4 regions of the Brevibacillus sp. RS1.1 genome follow, and region 3 is predicted to be linked to each of the others. Evidence: riboswitches for the same ligand, from Rfam matches in the RefSeq annotation. Region 3 holds a riboswitch; each other region holds the start of a gene.
The links. A riboswitch is a leader RNA that binds a small molecule or an ion and turns the genes downstream of it on or off. The one in region 3 is predicted to bind S-adenosylmethionine.
Positions count from the first base shown of each region.

Region 1: another riboswitch for S-adenosylmethionine. It lies ahead of metH (methionine synthase); the one in region 3 lies ahead of metK (methionine adenosyltransferase).
Region 2: another riboswitch for S-adenosylmethionine. It lies ahead of HP570_RS23415 (homocysteine synthase); the one in region 3 lies ahead of metK (methionine adenosyltransferase).
Region 4: another riboswitch for S-adenosylmethionine. It lies ahead of HP570_RS03585 (homoserine dehydrogenase); the one in region 3 lies ahead of metK (methionine adenosyltransferase).

Region 1 is NZ_JABSVA010000003.1:756,589-760,748, forward strand. Features, by position in the region: gene metH (methionine synthase) at 1-2,618, opposite strand, end outside; SAM riboswitch class I at 2,740-2,841, opposite strand; gene HP570_RS14110 (YjcZ family sporulation protein) at 3,055-3,162, shown strand; gene HP570_RS14115 (YcdB/YcdC domain-containing protein) at 3,228-4,160, opposite strand, start outside.
Region 2 is NZ_JABSVA010000009.1:75,844-80,003, forward strand. Features, by position in the region: gene HP570_RS23400 (YqzG/YhdC family protein) at 1-144, shown strand, start outside; gene HP570_RS23405 (SCO family protein) at 141-794, opposite strand; gene HP570_RS23410 (rhodanese-like domain-containing protein) at 848-1,159, opposite strand; SAM riboswitch class I at 1,471-1,577, shown strand; gene HP570_RS23415 (homocysteine synthase) at 1,670-2,974, shown strand; gene HP570_RS23420 (ArsR/SmtB family transcription factor) at 3,129-4,160, shown strand, end outside.
Region 3 is NZ_JABSVA010000004.1:74,638-78,797, reverse strand. Features, by position in the region: gene HP570_RS14735 (S8 family peptidase) at 1-1,373, shown strand, start outside; SAM riboswitch class I at 1,435-1,536, shown strand; gene metK (methionine adenosyltransferase) at 1,670-2,875, shown strand; gene HP570_RS14725 (polysaccharide deacetylase family protein) at 3,024-4,040, shown strand; gene HP570_RS14720 (sensor histidine kinase) at 4,037-4,160, shown strand, end outside.
Region 4 is NZ_JABSVA010000001.1:778,893-783,052, reverse strand. Features, by position in the region: gene HP570_RS03600 (Gfo/Idh/MocA family protein) at 1-502, shown strand, start outside; gene HP570_RS03595 (cyclase family protein) at 524-1,165, shown strand; gene HP570_RS03590 (DinB family protein) at 1,183-1,710, shown strand; cobalamin riboswitch at 1,732-1,937, shown strand; gene HP570_RS29765 (hypothetical protein) at 1,969-2,100, shown strand; gene HP570_RS29760 (hypothetical protein) at 2,097-2,231, shown strand; SAM riboswitch class I at 2,326-2,432, shown strand; SAM riboswitch class I at 2,498-2,609, shown strand; gene HP570_RS03585 (homoserine dehydrogenase) at 2,696-3,961, shown strand; gene HP570_RS03580 (CapA family protein) at 4,024-4,160, opposite strand, start outside.

The DNA of each region.
Region 1 (4,160 bases), on a different contig from region 3:
CTAATGGCTGAACGAGCTGGCAAAGGTGCTTTTTTCTCCTCGACAACAGGCTGAGCCGTTGCGACAGCTTCCAGCAGATGCTGCTGTTCCTCTACCAAGCGATCACGTTCTTCCGGATTTTGCAGACGATTCACGAGGTCCAGACCATCCATGGCGTCTTTTGCGTATAAAACAATTCCACGGTATTCCGGTGCGATCCGATTCGATGTGAACTTGCGCGTTAACGCCGCACCGCCAACCATCATCGGGATATCAATGCCTGCATCACGCAGGTCTTGTGCAGTAATGACCATTTGCTGCGCGGATTTTACCAAGAGTCCAGACAGACCGATGGCATCCGGCTTTTCTTCTCTGCATGCGGCAATTAGTTGCTCTGGCGGTACCTTGATCCCCAAGTTCACGACATTGTAGCCGTTGTTTGACAAAATAATTTCCACGAGGTTTTTTCCGATGTCGTGTACATCGCCCTTGACTGTCGCCAACAAGATTTTCCCCTTGGCAGCGGCATCGCTTTTTTCCATGAACGGCTCTAAAAATGATACAGATGCCTTCATGACTTCCGCGCTCTGCAATACTTCTGCCACGATCAGCTGGTTGCCGTTGAATAGACGACCGACCTCTTCCATCCCAGCCATCAACGGACCGTTGATGATCTCGAGTGGTGTGTATTTTTCCAGAGCTAGCTTCAGGTCTTCCGTCAGACCATCCTTGGAGCCTTCGACTACATAACGGGCCAAGCGTTCTTCGAGTGTTAACGAGGAGACTTCCACACGGACTTCCTTTTTCTTTTGGCGATAAAATTCTGTGAAAGCCGCCAATGTCTCATCATTTGTCTCGAATAGAAGGGCTTCTGCCAGCTTTCTCTCGTTTTCTGGAATCGAAGCGTAGCGCTCCAGCTTCTCCGTGTTGACGATGGCGTAATCAAGCCCTGCGAGAGTGGTGTGGTATAAGAAGACCGCATTCAGCACTTCCCGCCCAGCAGGAGGCAAGCCGAAGGAAACGTTACTGACACCCAGGATCGTCTTGCAAGCAGGCATTGCTTGTTTGATCAAACGAATGCCTTCTACGGTTTCCTTTGCAGAGCCGATGTATTGTTCATCCCCTGTCCCTACTGGAAAGACGAGTGGATCGAAAATAATATCCTGTGGCTTTATTCCGTACTGGTTGACAAGAATGTCGTACGATCGTTGCGCGACCTCCAGCTTCTTTTCGCGAGTGATCGCCATACCCGCCTCCTCAATCGTTCCAACGACAACGGAGGCACCGAACTTGTGAATAAGTGGGACGACTTCCTCGAATCGCTCCAACCCGTCTTCCAAGTTGATCGAGTTGAGAATCGCCTTTCCTTGCGAATAGCGAAGTCCCAGCTCCATGACCTTGGCATCTGTCGAGTCGATCATGAGGGGCGCTTTTACTTTTTTCACGATGAACTGTAGGAATTTTTCCATATCTTCATATTCATCACGGTCGGGGTCAGCCAAGCATATATCGATGACGTGTGCTCCCCGTTTCACTTGGGCCCGGGCAATATCAGATGCTTCTTCATAGTGACCGGCTGCAATCATTTCACGGAATTTTTTGGAACCGATGACATTGGTTCTCTCTCCTACTAGCAAGGGGCGATTGTCATCTTCGACGTAAACGACCTCGATCCCGGAGACCGCGCTCAGCGGTTCTACAGCTGTACTCCGTGGCTTGCAGTCTTTCAAGGTCTCTGCCATCGCTTGAATATGGTCAGGCGTTGTTCCACAGCAGCCGCCAGCGACGTTTATCCAGCCCTGTTCAGCGAATGCTCGCATTTTCGAAGCAAGTCCCTGTGGCGTTTCATGGTAATGACCGTTCTCGTCTGGCAAGCCTGCATTCGGATAACAGCTGACCGCACATTGGGCAATTCCTGATAGTGTCCGCAGATGATCGCGCATGAACTCGGGTCCTGTCGCACAGTTCAGACCGATTGAGACAGGCTTTATATGCTCCAAGGAGATGTAAAACGCCTCGATGTTTTGACCCGCCAGCGTCGTGCCCATCGGCTCAATCGTACCTGACAGCATCACCGGGATCTCCTGTCCAAGCTCTTCAAAAGCTTTGCGAATCCCGATTCCGCCAGCCTTGACGTTCAACGTATCTTGCGAAGTTTCCAAAAGAAGCACATCGGAGCCACCGAGAATCAGACCTTTTGCCTGACGATAATACGCCTCGACCAGCTCTTCGAAAGTGACACCGCCTGTCAACGAAAGGGTTTTGGTCGTAGGTCCCATTGCACCTGCTACAAAACGCGGCCATTCCTCCGTGGAATAGGCATCCACCGCTTCTCTGGCCAAGCGTGCTGCCGCTATATTGATCTCAAGGTCTTTCTCTGCCACATCGTACTCAGCCAAAACAATGGAAGCAGCACCAAACGTATTGGTCTCGACGATGTCTGCACCCGCCTCTAAATATTTCTCGTGAATGGAACGGATCACATCTGGTCTGGTCAGGTTCAGGAGTTCATTACAGCCATCATAGGCTTCACCGCCGAAATCATCAGCGGTCAGGTTCGCCTGTTGAAGCATGGTGCCCATTGCACCGTCCAGAATCAGAATTTTCCGGGAAAGCTGTTCGCGAAAAGTTGGTTTCATTGACGTGCCCCTTTTCTCCCTTGCATCGGCTTATTCTCCATAATTGGGTAAATAAAATAAAAAAATCCTCTTCTTTGAAAGAAGAGGATTTGTCAGCAGATAAGAAAACGCCTGAGACATCCTCTTATCTTTCAAAGCACGTAGCTTTGCTGGAATTGGCACCGGATTTTTACCGGTTGCCGAGGCTTCATCAGGCCAGTCCCTCTGCCTCTCTGGATAAGAGTCGTACACTTGTCATTTAGTTGGTTTGCGAAATGTCTTGAATGTTTGCAAGTATCTTAACACCCCCTTTGTCTCCCCGTCAATTGTGAATTGTCTATTTTTTACGGGGCCTCTCCTCTTACGCGCCCATTTTTGCCTAAGCTGGGCATCCGCCCAGTCCAATATCGGCATTCGTGTATAGACTGGAGTATAACGGAAAGGAGGGGAAACAAAGATGAGTACATCTTTCTGCGGTAACGGATTCTTCGGTGACTGCTTCGCAATCGTGCTCGTGCTGTTTATCCTGTTGGTTATTATCGGGTGTTCCTGTGACGAGTGTTAAATAAGTGTAAAAAAGGCTATCCCAAAGGCCATCAGGAATGGCTGCGGGATAGCCTTTTTTTCTTGTTATTTGGTGATGATCTTGCCTGTCACGGCATCCAGCGTAATGTATTTGAACGCCAGCTTTTCGTCACTCCACGGCACATACGCCAGCTTTGGTTGAGCTAATTTTTGCCCATCCACATCTCTCCTCAAATAGACCAGCTTTAAAGGCATGACGCGTAAATACGCCTCAACAGCCTTGTCTTTCGAGACGATCTCGTCGGATGCTGGAAGCTCCACCAACTCGTGCGTCTCTCTGTAGTTTTCGAACTTTGTCACTTTGCCAGAAGACGGATCGACTGTTACTGAATAAGCCGCTTTTTGCCCGCGATCCTGTACTGGAATGCCATCCTTGCTCATGAGATATCTGAATTCCCATTCGCCCGATGACACAGGATTCGCTTCGCCTGGCTGTATGACTTGCGCCAATTGCACTTCTTTTATGCCTGGATCAACGTATTTAGGCAGAAAGGCAAGTGCAGCCTCTTCCGCTTGCTCGCGTTTGACTGTCACTGCTGTATCGGATCGCGGTGATCCCAGCCCGACGACACTGCCTGTTTCTGCGAGAACTTCTACGCCGATATACTTGTCATTTTTATCATTCCAGACGTATTCCTTGCGTCCGTCACGGTTACTCTCTCTATAGGTCGAGTCATCCACTTGTATGCCGAATTCCGCTTGCAGCAACGCTTTTGCCTCTTCCTTGGAGCGAACCTTGACGTATTCCTTTGGAGATTCGATCGGATGTGCTTCCTTCGTATTCAACTGATCAAAAGCAAGCCCGTTATCTCCCGTTCCATACACCATCTTGCCATTGGTCGCGTCGATATACCACTCCTGACCATCTTCACGTCCTCTTTGCATGAAGGAAACAGCTGGTGTGTACTCCAGAATGGGCTGCCACATATCCCCTTGATTTGATTGTGGCTGTATTCTCGGATTCTGCACGTACCGAAG
Region 2 (4,160 bases), on a different contig from region 3:
AAACAAAAAACGCCCACCACGTCAGAAGAGACGTTTAAGCTCTTGCTTCAAGAAAGCAATCGCAGGTGGGCGTTACTCGTTCATATTGAATTCGTGAATCAAACAGAAGAGGTCGTAAACATCTTCTATGAGGAGACCCGCTAGTCAGCGAGCTGTACCATCTCTTTCATCATGACTTCCAGTTCCATGTTAGCTGCCATCCCGTACGCACGACGCATGTTTCCCTCTCCATCCACAAGGAACATGCGAGCCGTGTGGGAATAAGAACCATCTGGCTGCTTAATGACCATCAGACCAAAATCCTTCGTTACTTTCTCTACAGCCTGAGCGTCCCCACGCAGGAACTTCCAGCCACTCTGATCTGCCTTGAACTTGGCTGCATACTCCTGCAAGACTTCCGGTGTATCGTTATCAGGGTCAAAGGAAATGGAAACAAACTCCACTTTGTCTCCGAACAGTCCCTTTTCCTTCAACTGATCTTGCAGCTTGGCCATGTTAAACGTAGTCGCCGGACAAATATCCGGGCACTTGGTAAACATAAACTCTACCAGTCGTACCTTGCCAGCACTTGAATGAAATGTATAGGTTGTTCCGTCACTGTTGTCTAAGGTGAAGTCTGCAATCGGCTTCAATACCTCGATCTTCTCTTTTGTCATATAATTATAACCAAATACTCCGACGATAGCTAAAATGATAATACCAGCTAACACAGGAAACCAATGTTTCTTCATTGCAGATTCCTGCTGCAATTGTGCTCCTTCACTCATCGGTTGCTTCCTCCCTGCTTGTCCCATGTGTGATGCCTCCTGATTACACACGGGAGGCATTCACACTGTTTCTATCTCGTTTATTGTTCCACTTCACCTGGCCATGCGAGCATGCCGCCAACCATATTCGCCACGTCATACCCTTGTGCACTCAAATACTCTGTAGCTGTATTGCTTCTGGCACCACTGCGGCAAACCATCACAATCGGAATGTTCTTATCCAGCTCATCGATACGATGTGGCAAAAAGCCAAGTGGGATCAGCTTTGCCTCTTTAATGTGACCTGCATTCCACTCATCCACTTCACGTACATCAATGACTTGCAGTTCCTCTTTGGCTTCCAGCTTTTCCAACAGCTCTTGTGGTGTGATTTCCTTTACTCCATGGCTCATCGCTATTTATCCTCCTATATGTACGATCAGATCAGTTGCAACCACCTCCATGATATCACACGCTTTTTTACTTTTCTAACGCGAGGAGCACTTGGCTTCACCCTGCATTGATGTTCCCTATTTTCTACCATTATCTCCTATTTCGCTACGGCAGTAGCCACACGGGATGTGAACAGCTTGAGACAAAACCGTTACAAATTAATGGCATGAGTAAGCCACCTTCATTCATATATACATAAAAACCTCCCTGATAACTGTATATTCCACATTGACAGCACGGACTTATTTTCATACAATTACGACAACAATTATTTTCATCAAGAGCGGTGGAGGGACAGGCCCTACGAAGCCCGGCAACCAGCAGACTAGCTGCATGGTGCCAATTCCTGCAGAATCCAGTGATTCTGAGAGATGAACACAAGCCCGTGCATGATCGGAGCCTTCTTCTTCTCAGGAGAATGCTCCGTTTTTTTATTCGCTGATTCCCTTATAGTAAAAGGAGAGATGGACATGTCCGATCAACAACAATGGAAGCCAGAAACACTTGCGGTACACGGTGGGCAGGAGGTTGACCCTGTAACAGGCTCACGTGCTGTTCCGATCTATCAGACGACCTCCTATGTTTTCCGCGATACGGAGCATGCAGCCAACCTGTTTGGCCTAAAAGAGTTTGGGAACATCTATACACGCATCATGAATCCCACACAGGATGTATTCGAGAAGCGTGTTGCTCTGCTCGAAGGTGGTGTTGGTGCACTCGCGACCGCATCCGGGCAGGCTGCCATTACATTTGCCATCTTAAATATTGCACATGCGGGTGACGAGATTGTCGCTTCCAGCAGCCTCTACGGCGGTACCTACAACCTGTTCGCCCACACTCTTCCCCGCCTCGGTATCAAGGTTCATTTTGCAGATCAATCCAATCCGGAAAATTTCCGGGCCTATATCAATGAAAAGACAAAAGCCGTGTTTTGCGAGACAATCGGCAACCCGCGTATTGATGTCGCTGATATCGAGGCGATCGCCCATATTGCTCACGAGAATGGTGTGCCCTTGATCGTGGACAACACCTTTGCGACTCCGATTTTGTGCCGTCCTTTTGAGCACGGGGCCGATATCGTCGTGCACTCCACCACCAAATTCATCGGCGGCCACGGAACAGCAATTGGCGGTATCATCGTAGACTCAGGAAAATTCGACTGGAACAACGGAAAATTCCCAGGTCTGACTACTCCAGATCCAAGCTACCATGGCGTCGTCTATACAGAAGCAGTCGGTCCGCTTGCCTATATTATCAAGGCACGTGTCCAGCTCCAGCGCGATATCGGAGCAGCAGTCGCTCCGATCAACTCCTTCTTGTTCCTGCAAGGATTAGAAACTCTGCATCTGCGCATCGAGCGGCATAGCCAGAACGCCTTGGCAGTAGCCCAGTTTCTCGCCAATCATTCTGCGGTAGAGTGGGTGAGTTATCCGGGATTGGAGTCAGACTCCCAGCGTGAATTGGCCCAAAAATATTTGCCAAAAGGTGCTGGCGCGATCCTGACCTTTGGCATTCGCGGTGGCGTTGAGGCAGGAAAAACATTGATCGAGTCAGTGAAGCTGTTCTCCCATCTCGCAAATGTCGGAGACTCCAAATCACTCATCATTCACCCAGCCAGCACAACACATCAGCAGATGACGGAAGAAGAGCAGGCAGCAGCCGGAGTGACCCCGGGGCTTATTCGTCTCTCAGTCGGCACAGAAGCGATCGACGATATCCTCTCTGATCTGGAGCAAGCACTACAGCGTGCGTTGCAATTATCCACGGTCGGCTAACCATATCTTTACAGAAAGAAGAATCACATGATCTCTTTGGATAGAGAGTTGTGATTCTTCTTTTCCTTTTCTCATTTCGTTCGAAAAATATTGAATTTTAAATTCGTATTTTATAAAATACATAATTATGTACAAATTTTGGAAGGATGATCACATGAAGATTTTGAACATTGGCAGTGAACGAACGACCTATCGGGTTGAGCTCTCGTATTCTCCTTTATTCGAAGCTGCCTTGGGAATCGCTGCCGCTACCTACGACCAATTGCATCACACGATGGAGCACCCTCCTACCTACTGGCGTCAACTGTTGGCCGAGCTATCACCTTCTGTACGGCAAGAGGTCGAATATGCGAAGAAGCACAACACGTGGAAGACGCTTTTGCAACTACTTGATCTTTGCCCTTTCGCTGATCTGGATTCCTTTCTCTCGTATGTCAGAGAGCTCTCAATCGAACAGCTCCGATACGAAGCCCTCCCTTACCTCGGTGAAAATAGGCAGGAAGCACGGCGGAAGGCTGCACAAGGAAGCAAGGATGATTGCGCCGCTTTACAGGAAGCGTGCAGCGCACATCTCTTTTTTGAATCGTATATCGAACATATTACTTCCGTTGATGGAGAAGTGCTGCGGAGTCATATTCTCGGATTGATGGAAGGCTGGTATACCACTCACATCAAGCCACATGAGGAAAAAATCGTTCGCATGCTAGAACGGGATTGGTCGCAAAAACAAAGCAAGCTAGGAAAGCTCAACCCTGAAGCCTTTGTGGAGTATGCGACGGGATCGAGCTACCTCCCAGAGCCTGCCGTGACACGCGTACTGCTGATTCCGCAAGCGATCTACCGCCCGTGGACTGTACAGGCCGATGCTGTCGGTACGAAGATTTTTTATTACCCTGTTGCCGACGAAAATTTGCACGATGCTGTAGATCCTTATCAGCCACCCCCATCACTGGTGCAAGCCTTAAAAGCACTCGGAGATGAGCACAGGCTGCGCATGGTCAAAATGCTCGCGGAAAAAGACCTGAGCCTGCAAGAGATAACCGATCAACTCTCAATGGCGAAATCGACAGTACACCATCACCTATCCATGCTGCGGTCTGCCCATCTCGTTGAAACAGCAGGCTCCCGTTACAGACTCCGCCGTCATACGCTGGACAAGCTTCCCCTGTTATGGGATGAATTCCTG
Region 3 (4,160 bases):
CGGGGAATATGAATATCCGGTTAATGCGTAACGGAGGGGTCAACAACGCTTTTACCTACGTGCTGACGAGTAAGTTTACCATCAATCCGGACCGTAACGAACCGAACGATACGCAAGAGACAGCAAGGCCACTCGTAGGCAACGAAATCAGTGTAACAGGCAATTTTCACGATGAAGGGGATCAGGATTGGTTCTCCTACTATGTTCGTGAATACGGGCATTTGGATGTCACTGTTAGTCCTGATAACAAGCGTGTCGATCTATTGCTGAGTATCGGTAAACAAGAGCTCGGTAAAAAGATGGTTGTCTGGGACCCTACCTACGATAATGGAACAAAAGACAATCCGACAGAGCGCGTCCAAAAAGAAGTGTCACCAGGCAAGTATTACATCCGTGTGAGTGAGTACAATCGCAATGCGATGAATGGCGAATATCAGCTAGATCTGGGATACACGCCAGTAAAAAAAGATTTTAATGAGCCGAATGACACCTATCAAACAGCGTCTCCTTTAAGCGGTGGGACAGTGATGTCAGGCACGATACCGACAGCTACCGATTCCGACTGGTTCCAATTTACTGTGAATAGTGAATCGTATGTGACGTTCCGAGCGCCGTACATTCCTGTAGATAGCGGCTTTCGTTTCGCGCTCTATAGCGATCGAAACATGAACTATGCGCTTGCTTCGACGAATGAGGTAGCGGAGCTGTCTAAGCGAGGAAACGATATTATCGGTTTGCGTTTGCAGCCAGGAAAATATTATGTACGCCTTAATAGTGGTACTTCGTTCAAATATGAATCGTACCGACTCACGGTGACGCAGCAGAAATTGATAGCGGGTTATCGCGATATTTCGGAGCACTGGGCGCGCTCAGAGATCGTCAGACTTAGCTCTCGCGATATTGTAAATGGGTTTAATGATGCGTCGTTCAAGCCTAACCAGGCAGTGACCCGTGCGGAATTTGCGACGATGCTGCTTAAATCGATGCGTGCGACCGGTTCTAAGGTAGCGACTACCTACACAGGAAAAACGACCTTCCGGGATATGCAAAAGCGACACTGGGCATATCACAACTTAGGTGTAGCTTATCAATTGGGAATTTTGAAAGGGTACCCGAAGAATGAAATGAAGCCGGATCAGCCGATATCGCGTGCAGAGATGGCGGTAATGATCGCTCGGGCACGTAATGTGTTGATGTATAATCACGGTACCTCGAATTATCGGGATGTGCCAACGAGTCACTGGGCTTCTCCTGCCATCGAGGCTTTGACATCGAGAAATTGGGTTAATGGGTACGGTTCTTCCTTTAAACCGAATGGAAGAGCAACTCGCGCCGAGGTAGTGGTGGTACTTTCAAAAGCCTATCAATTATAAGTAAAATTTTTCCTATTGACATCTCTGAAAAAAACAATTATTCTATTATCCGTAATGGATACTCTTATCCAGAGCAGGCGGAGGGACTGGCCCTATGAAGCCCGGCAACCGAGCTAGAGCGGTGCTAACCAGCAGAACGGACATCTGTTCTGGCCGATAAGAGGATGAAGGAAGCAAAAAACGCTCAAACCTTTTCCTCCTAAAAAACGGAAAAGGTTTTTTATTTGCGTTTACGTAGATAAAATCCTAACTCGGCTACCACACTATTTGTATGAGGTCAAAGGAGGTATTTTCTCATGGCTTTGCAAAAAGGTCGTCGTCTGTTTACATCCGAATCTGTAACTGAAGGACATCCGGATAAAATTTGTGACCAAATTTCCGACTCCATCTTGGATGCGATCCTGTCCAAAGATCCAAACGCTCGCGTAGCTTGCGAAACTTCCGTAACTACTGGTTTGGTTCTCGTAGCAGGTGAAATCACTACAAACACTTATGTGGATATCCAAAAGCTCGTTCGTGAAACCATTCGTGAAATCGGCTATGACCGTGCGAAATTCGGTTTTGACGCTGACACTTGCGGTGTTATTACTGCAATTGGCGAGCAGTCCGCTGACATTGCACTTGGTGTAGACCAAGCATTGGAAGCACGCGAAGGCAAACTGACTGATGCTGAGATCGAAGCAATTGGTGCTGGTGACCAAGGTTTGATGTTTGGTTTTGCTTGCAATGAAACACCTGAACTGATGCCACTTCCAATCAGCATGTCTCACCAATTGGCTCGTCGTCTGACTGAAGTACGTAAAAACGGAACACTTGCTTACCTCCGTCCTGACGGAAAAACACAAGTAACCGTTGAGTACGATGGCGACAAACCAGTTCGTATCGATACAATCGTTATTTCTACCCAACATGCTCCTGAAACAACTTTGGAGCAAATCAAGCAAGATCTGGTTGAACACGTAATTAAACCAGTTGTTCCAGCTGAACTGTTGGACGCTGAAACCAAATACTTCATCAACCCAACTGGCCGTTTCGTAATTGGCGGACCACAAGGGGATGCTGGCTTGACTGGCCGCAAAATCATCGTAGATACTTACGGCGGTTATGCTCGTCATGGCGGTGGTGCGTTCTCTGGTAAAGATCCGACGAAAGTTGACCGTTCCGGTGCTTACGCGGCTCGTTATGTAGCGAAAAACATCGTGGCTGCTGGCCTCGCAGACAAATGCGAAGTGCAAGTTGCTTACGCAATTGGTGTAGCACAACCAGTTTCCATCGCAGTAGATACATTCGGCACAGGTACCATTTCCGAAGAAGCTCTGGTGAAATTGGTTCGCAAACACTTCGACCTGCGTCCTGCTGGTATCATCAAGCAGCTCGACCTGCGTCGTCCTATCTACAAACAAACAGCTGCATATGGCCACTTCGGACGCAATGACCTGAATGTTCCTTGGGAGCAAACAGACAAAGCAGAAGTTCTGAAGCAAGAGGCTGCTCAACTCTAATATTCGAAAGACATAAAAAGAGCCTGGTGTTGCTACTGGGCTCTTTTTCTTTTAGGAGCAGAGTCATCCAATTATTGGGTCAATTGTTGCACAGGAATTTGTATGACTGTGTCGAATCTCCTAGTGAGGAAGTAGAGGAGGGGTTTTTTTGCCGAACAGAAGGCTCTTCCTGATCGTGTTTCTTACTTTTTTGTTTTTTATAGTGGCTATTGGGTTCTTAGGCGAATCTTTTCTGGAAAAAAAGAATAAACAAGAAGTGCAACCTTTTCCCCAAGTGGATACGTCTATAAGCATAAGTGAGACAAAAAATGCTGAGCCAAACGTCACACCAACAGAAGAAGCAGTGGTTCAAACGAAAAAGTGGTATAACAATCAGGTTGTTGTTTTGACGTACCATCATGTCACGGATCAATCGAATCAGCGGTATGTCATAGCTCCTGATCAATTTGCCCGACACATGAAATTTTTGCATGATAATGACCTGAATCCGATTTCGCTGGAGGAATTCCTGCGATTTATGGAGACGGGTACCTTACCGACTGAGAATGCTGTTTTGATTACGTTTGACGATGGGTATGAGAGTTACTACAAAGAAGCATTTCCGATCTTACGTACATACGGCTACCCTTCAGTGAACTTCGCGATTGCGGGGCGCTTAAGAGATGTAGCTGACCGAAAACGGGAGAATATGACGCCACCACTTACGCGTCAACAAGTTAACGAAATGATTCAATCGGGACTGGTTACAATCGGGTCCCATACGTACAGTCTGCATGAAGAGGAAGAAAGAAATGAGTGGGGCGATCTTGGCCCGGAAACAGCTCCGGTCTATCTGAAGGACTTGCATCGTTTAGAGGACGAAAAAGAGTACAGGGACCGCCTCTACGTGGACTTTCGTATATCCCGCATCAGCTTAAGCGAATGGATGAAGCAAGAGATCGAAGTCATCTCATTGCCATTTGGATACACGAGTCCAATCGTACTGGAGACAGCACGTGAAGCTGGCTACCGCTATGTGTTTACATCTAATCGTGGATTCGTAAAACAGGGAACAGATCCGTTTGCCATTCCACGCAATGATATGGGACTGCGAGACGTAGAAGAAGAGCACCTCCAACAGTTGTTCACGAAGGCTAAAAATGAGTTTGAAGGAGAGCAATCATGAACAAAGCGATAGACATCAGCGTGCTGGACGGGGTGATCAAGCGAACGATTGAAACCGTAGAAACGAGTAAAACCCAAATATTTGATATAGCTGAAAACGCCAGACAGCATGGTAACTCAT
Region 4 (4,160 bases), on a different contig from region 3:
TTTACGTGCTTTTGATCCTGCTTTTTCAAACGGAGCCTTGATGGACATCGGTATTTATTGTCTTTATCCGTTACTCATCCTTTTTGGCAGACCAGACGTGATCAAAGCAGAAGGAATCGTGCTTGATTCTGGAGTGGACGGAGAAGGCAGTATGTTGTTGAAGTATCGAGAGATGGATGCCATCATTAGCTTCTCGAAAATTACGACCTCCTATCAGCCAGCAGAAATTCAAGGGGAGGACGCTACGATGGTGATCGATCGAATCAACCATCTCAGAGAAGTGGACATTCGTTACAGGGAAGGTCGAACCGAGCAAGTAGCAAGGCCGCAGACCCCGAAGACCATGCATTATGAAATAAGAGAATTCCTACACTTGGCGAAGATCGGGGCCAGACAATCTGCAACGAATTCGCATGAAGTTTCCAAAATGGCCATGCAGGTCATGGATGAAGCGAGAAGGCAGATGGGGATTGTTTTTCCAGCGGATCGAAAAAAACAGTAGGCAAAAGGGAGGGCGTTTGGGATGAAAATGTATGATGTGACCGCCACCGTGTACGAAGGAATGACGGTGTATAAAAACAAGCCGGAAAAGCAGCCGAAAATACGTACCGCTACCAACGGTTATGTAACAGAATCGAGAATCGACATGGACCTCCACACAGGTACCCATGTGGATGCTCCCCTGCATATGGTGAATGCTGGTGATACATTTGAGAGTATTTCCTTGGAGAAGCTAGTGGGCAAGTGTAAAGTTCTTGATCTCACAGCGGTCGAGGACAGGATCACTCGCGCTGACTTGGAGAGCTTCGATCTTGAGCGAGGAGATTTTGTCCTGTTTAAAACGAAAAACTCTTTTGAAGAGGCGTTCTCCTTTGAATTTATCTTTCTGTCTGAAGAGGGTGCGGAATATGTAAGTGAGCTGGGGGTTCGTGGCATTGGTACCGATGCACTTGGAATCGAACGCAGCCAGGAAGGTCACCCCACCCATAAAAAATTGTTTGCAGCGGGAGTCATTGTCGTGGAAGGCTTGCGGCTAGCAGAGGTCCCGCCAGGCGAGTATTTTCTGGTAGCTGCACCACTCAAGCTGGTCGGCACGGATGCAGCCCCGGCAAGGGTCCTATTGTTTGAAGGGTTACATAGTAATTTGTCTATTGAAACTGAATGACGAGGAGTGGGAAACAGATGCTCAGACGACCAGAGCGCGATGAATACGCTGCTTATTTTGACTATTACATGGGTCTTGTACCGGAGGGGGAGTTCCAAACGATCCTCACGCAGCAAGGAGAGAGGATCGTCGCGTTCTTTTCGTCCCTTGCCCCCGAGCAAATTGATTATCGGTATGCGCCAGGCAAATGGACGGTTAAAGAGGTGTTGGGTCATCTCATCGATGCAGAACGCATCATGAGCTATCGCTTGCTGAGAATCGCGAGAGGGGATCAGACACCCCTCGTCGGTTTTGATGAGAATGCTTTTGTTGAACACGGGTGTTTTCAGCTAAGAGACCTGTCTGATTTACTGGAAGAGTATAAGGCTGTCCGTGCTTCCACCATCGCTTTGGTGCGAGGGATCTCTCCAGAAGCGTGGTTGTGTACAGGACTTGCCAACGGAAACAAGCTATCTGCAAGGACATTGGCCTATGTGATTGCTGGACATGAAGCTCATCACACTCGCATTTTGAAAGAGCGGTATTTGGGGGAAGGTAAAATCTGAAGGTAGTAGTGAGAATAGACAATTTCATAGGTGGAAACAGGTTCCTTAGGGCGTAACCAACTCGCCACAAGGATAATAGGGAAGCTCGGTGCAAATCCGACACGGTCCCGCCACTGTAAGAGGGGAGTCAGCGTCCAACAAGCCACTGGTCTATCAAAATAGACGGGGAAGGCGACGCTAGGCGATGAACCCATAGTCAGGAGACCTGCCTGTTTCGACAACACTGATAGACCTACGGGAGATAGGGAGGTGTTAGAGATGGCTTGCGAAAAACAGCGAGTGGACAAGTATGCCCCTCCTTTTCTGGCATTTTCTAACGATCGTCACGGTCGAGCGGAAAATGCTCTTTTTATTTTGGGCAGAATAATAGAAGAGGAGGGCGAGCAATGATACAACTTTTTATTTGCCAATGGTGCGGATATGTTGAGGAAAAAGAGCAGCCTGAGGAATGCCAGGAGGGCGTGTTTCATTGTGCTTGCTGCAGTATGGAAGAGGTAGAAAGCCTGTTCACCCACAACTGAAATCCTTGCCAAATCAGCTTGCAATCAGAAAAGAAAGAATTTTGTTGACGCTTGCCTTGGAATTTCTTAGAATAAAGCTCAACAGCATAAATGGTTCTTATCCAGAGAGGTGGAGGGTCTGGCCCGATGAAGCCCGGCAACCGTTGCATATTGCAACAAGGTGCCAATTCCTGCGAGACGTTTCGTCTCGAAAGATAAGAAGCGGGTTACTCTATTAGTAGATGAACCTTCTTCTTAGCGAAGAAGGTTTTTTTAATTTCATATTTTCTTTATCCAGAGAGGTGGAGGGACTGGCCCGATGAAGCCCGGCAACCGTCACGTATATTTTGTGACAAGGTGCCAATTCCTGCAGGACATTTACGTCCTGGGAGATAAGGAGGGGGAGCATTAACTGCTATCAAGCCTTCTTCTTATCGAAGATGGCTTTTCTTTTTATCTAAAATTCGGGGTATGGGGTGGTCAGGATGAGTGCAGAAGTGGTACGCGTGGGATTATTGGGATTGGGGACAGTGGGTGGGGGCGTAATCAAAACGATCCGTTCACAACAGGAGAAGCTGGCTTCTCGTCTGGGAAAACGAATTGAGATCGTCAAGGCATTGGTGCGTGACTCGGAAAAAGAGCGGGCGGTTCATGTCGACCCGGCTTTACTGACGACAGATTTTGAGGATGTATTGAGAAGCGATGTGGATATCGTGGTGGAGGTTATGGGCGGTGTAGAACCTACCTATGACTACGTACGTGCTTTGATCGAAAAGGGCTGCCATGTGGTAACCGCCAACAAAGAGCTCCTGGCGAAAAAAGGAACAGAGCTAGTCGATTTGGCAAATCAGCATCAAGTGCATCTTGCCTATGAAGCGAGTGTGGCTGGGGGTATCCCGATCTTGAGTGTGCTCCGGCAGTTCCTACGTACGAACGATATCCAAGGCGTTCGCGGTATTCTCAACGGAACAACGAACTTCATTTTGACGAAAATGGAAGCAGAGCAGCTCTCCTACCAGGAGGTGCTCAAGCAAGCACAGGAGCTGGGCTATGCGGAAGCAGACCCTCGTTCGGATGTAGAAGGCTTTGATGCTATGTACAAATTGTATATCCTGGCACAGCTTGTTTATGGAGAATCGCTGCCTTTAGCGGATGTTGTTCGCAAAGGAATTGCAGATTTGTCAGCAGGTCACATTCGGATTGCAAGCGACTTAGGGTACCGGATCAAGCTGATCGCGCAGGCTTATCAAGCCGAAAAAGGCATTCGCCTATCTGTTGAACCAACCATGCTTCCGCTGAGCCATCCGTTGGCGCAAATCCACGATGCGTTTAATGCTGTCCAGCTATCCGGCAACATCGTAGGAGACCTGTTGTTTACAGGAAGAGGGGCAGGAGAGCTCCCTACAGCAAGTGCAGTCGTGGAAGATTTGGCCTATTTATTGACACAGCCATTCACGCCGCATCCTACCTGGAAAGAAAAAACGGCTGACAAAGCTGGAGGCACGTTGGACTCGACAGAACACGTCCTATGTTATCTGGAGGGCTCATGTCATACTGCGACGCCAGATCGGGTCTTGCATTTCCTTCAGCAGGCCGGGGTGAACGTGCATAAACTAAAAGTCCAATTCGATTTGGGAGGCGTCTTGCGCGCAGGGTTGATCGTGACGGGAATCAGTGAACAGCATGAGTCCTTATTGAAAAATGATTTTGGCTTAGAAGTGCGCTGCTTCCCTATTCTTGAATCTGCGTAAGTAAGAGGAACCATAAGAAGAAAAGCCGTATTTCTAGGAATCTGGAAACACGGCTTCTTTTATCAGTGGGAAATCTCCACCGCCTTTGCATGTGGCTGCACACGCCCGTCACTTTGTATGTCGACTTGCTCAGAAATGGATTCAATGCGTTTTAACAGGGCAGCGCCGTTGCTTTCATTCATGGGTACAGCTTGTCCCA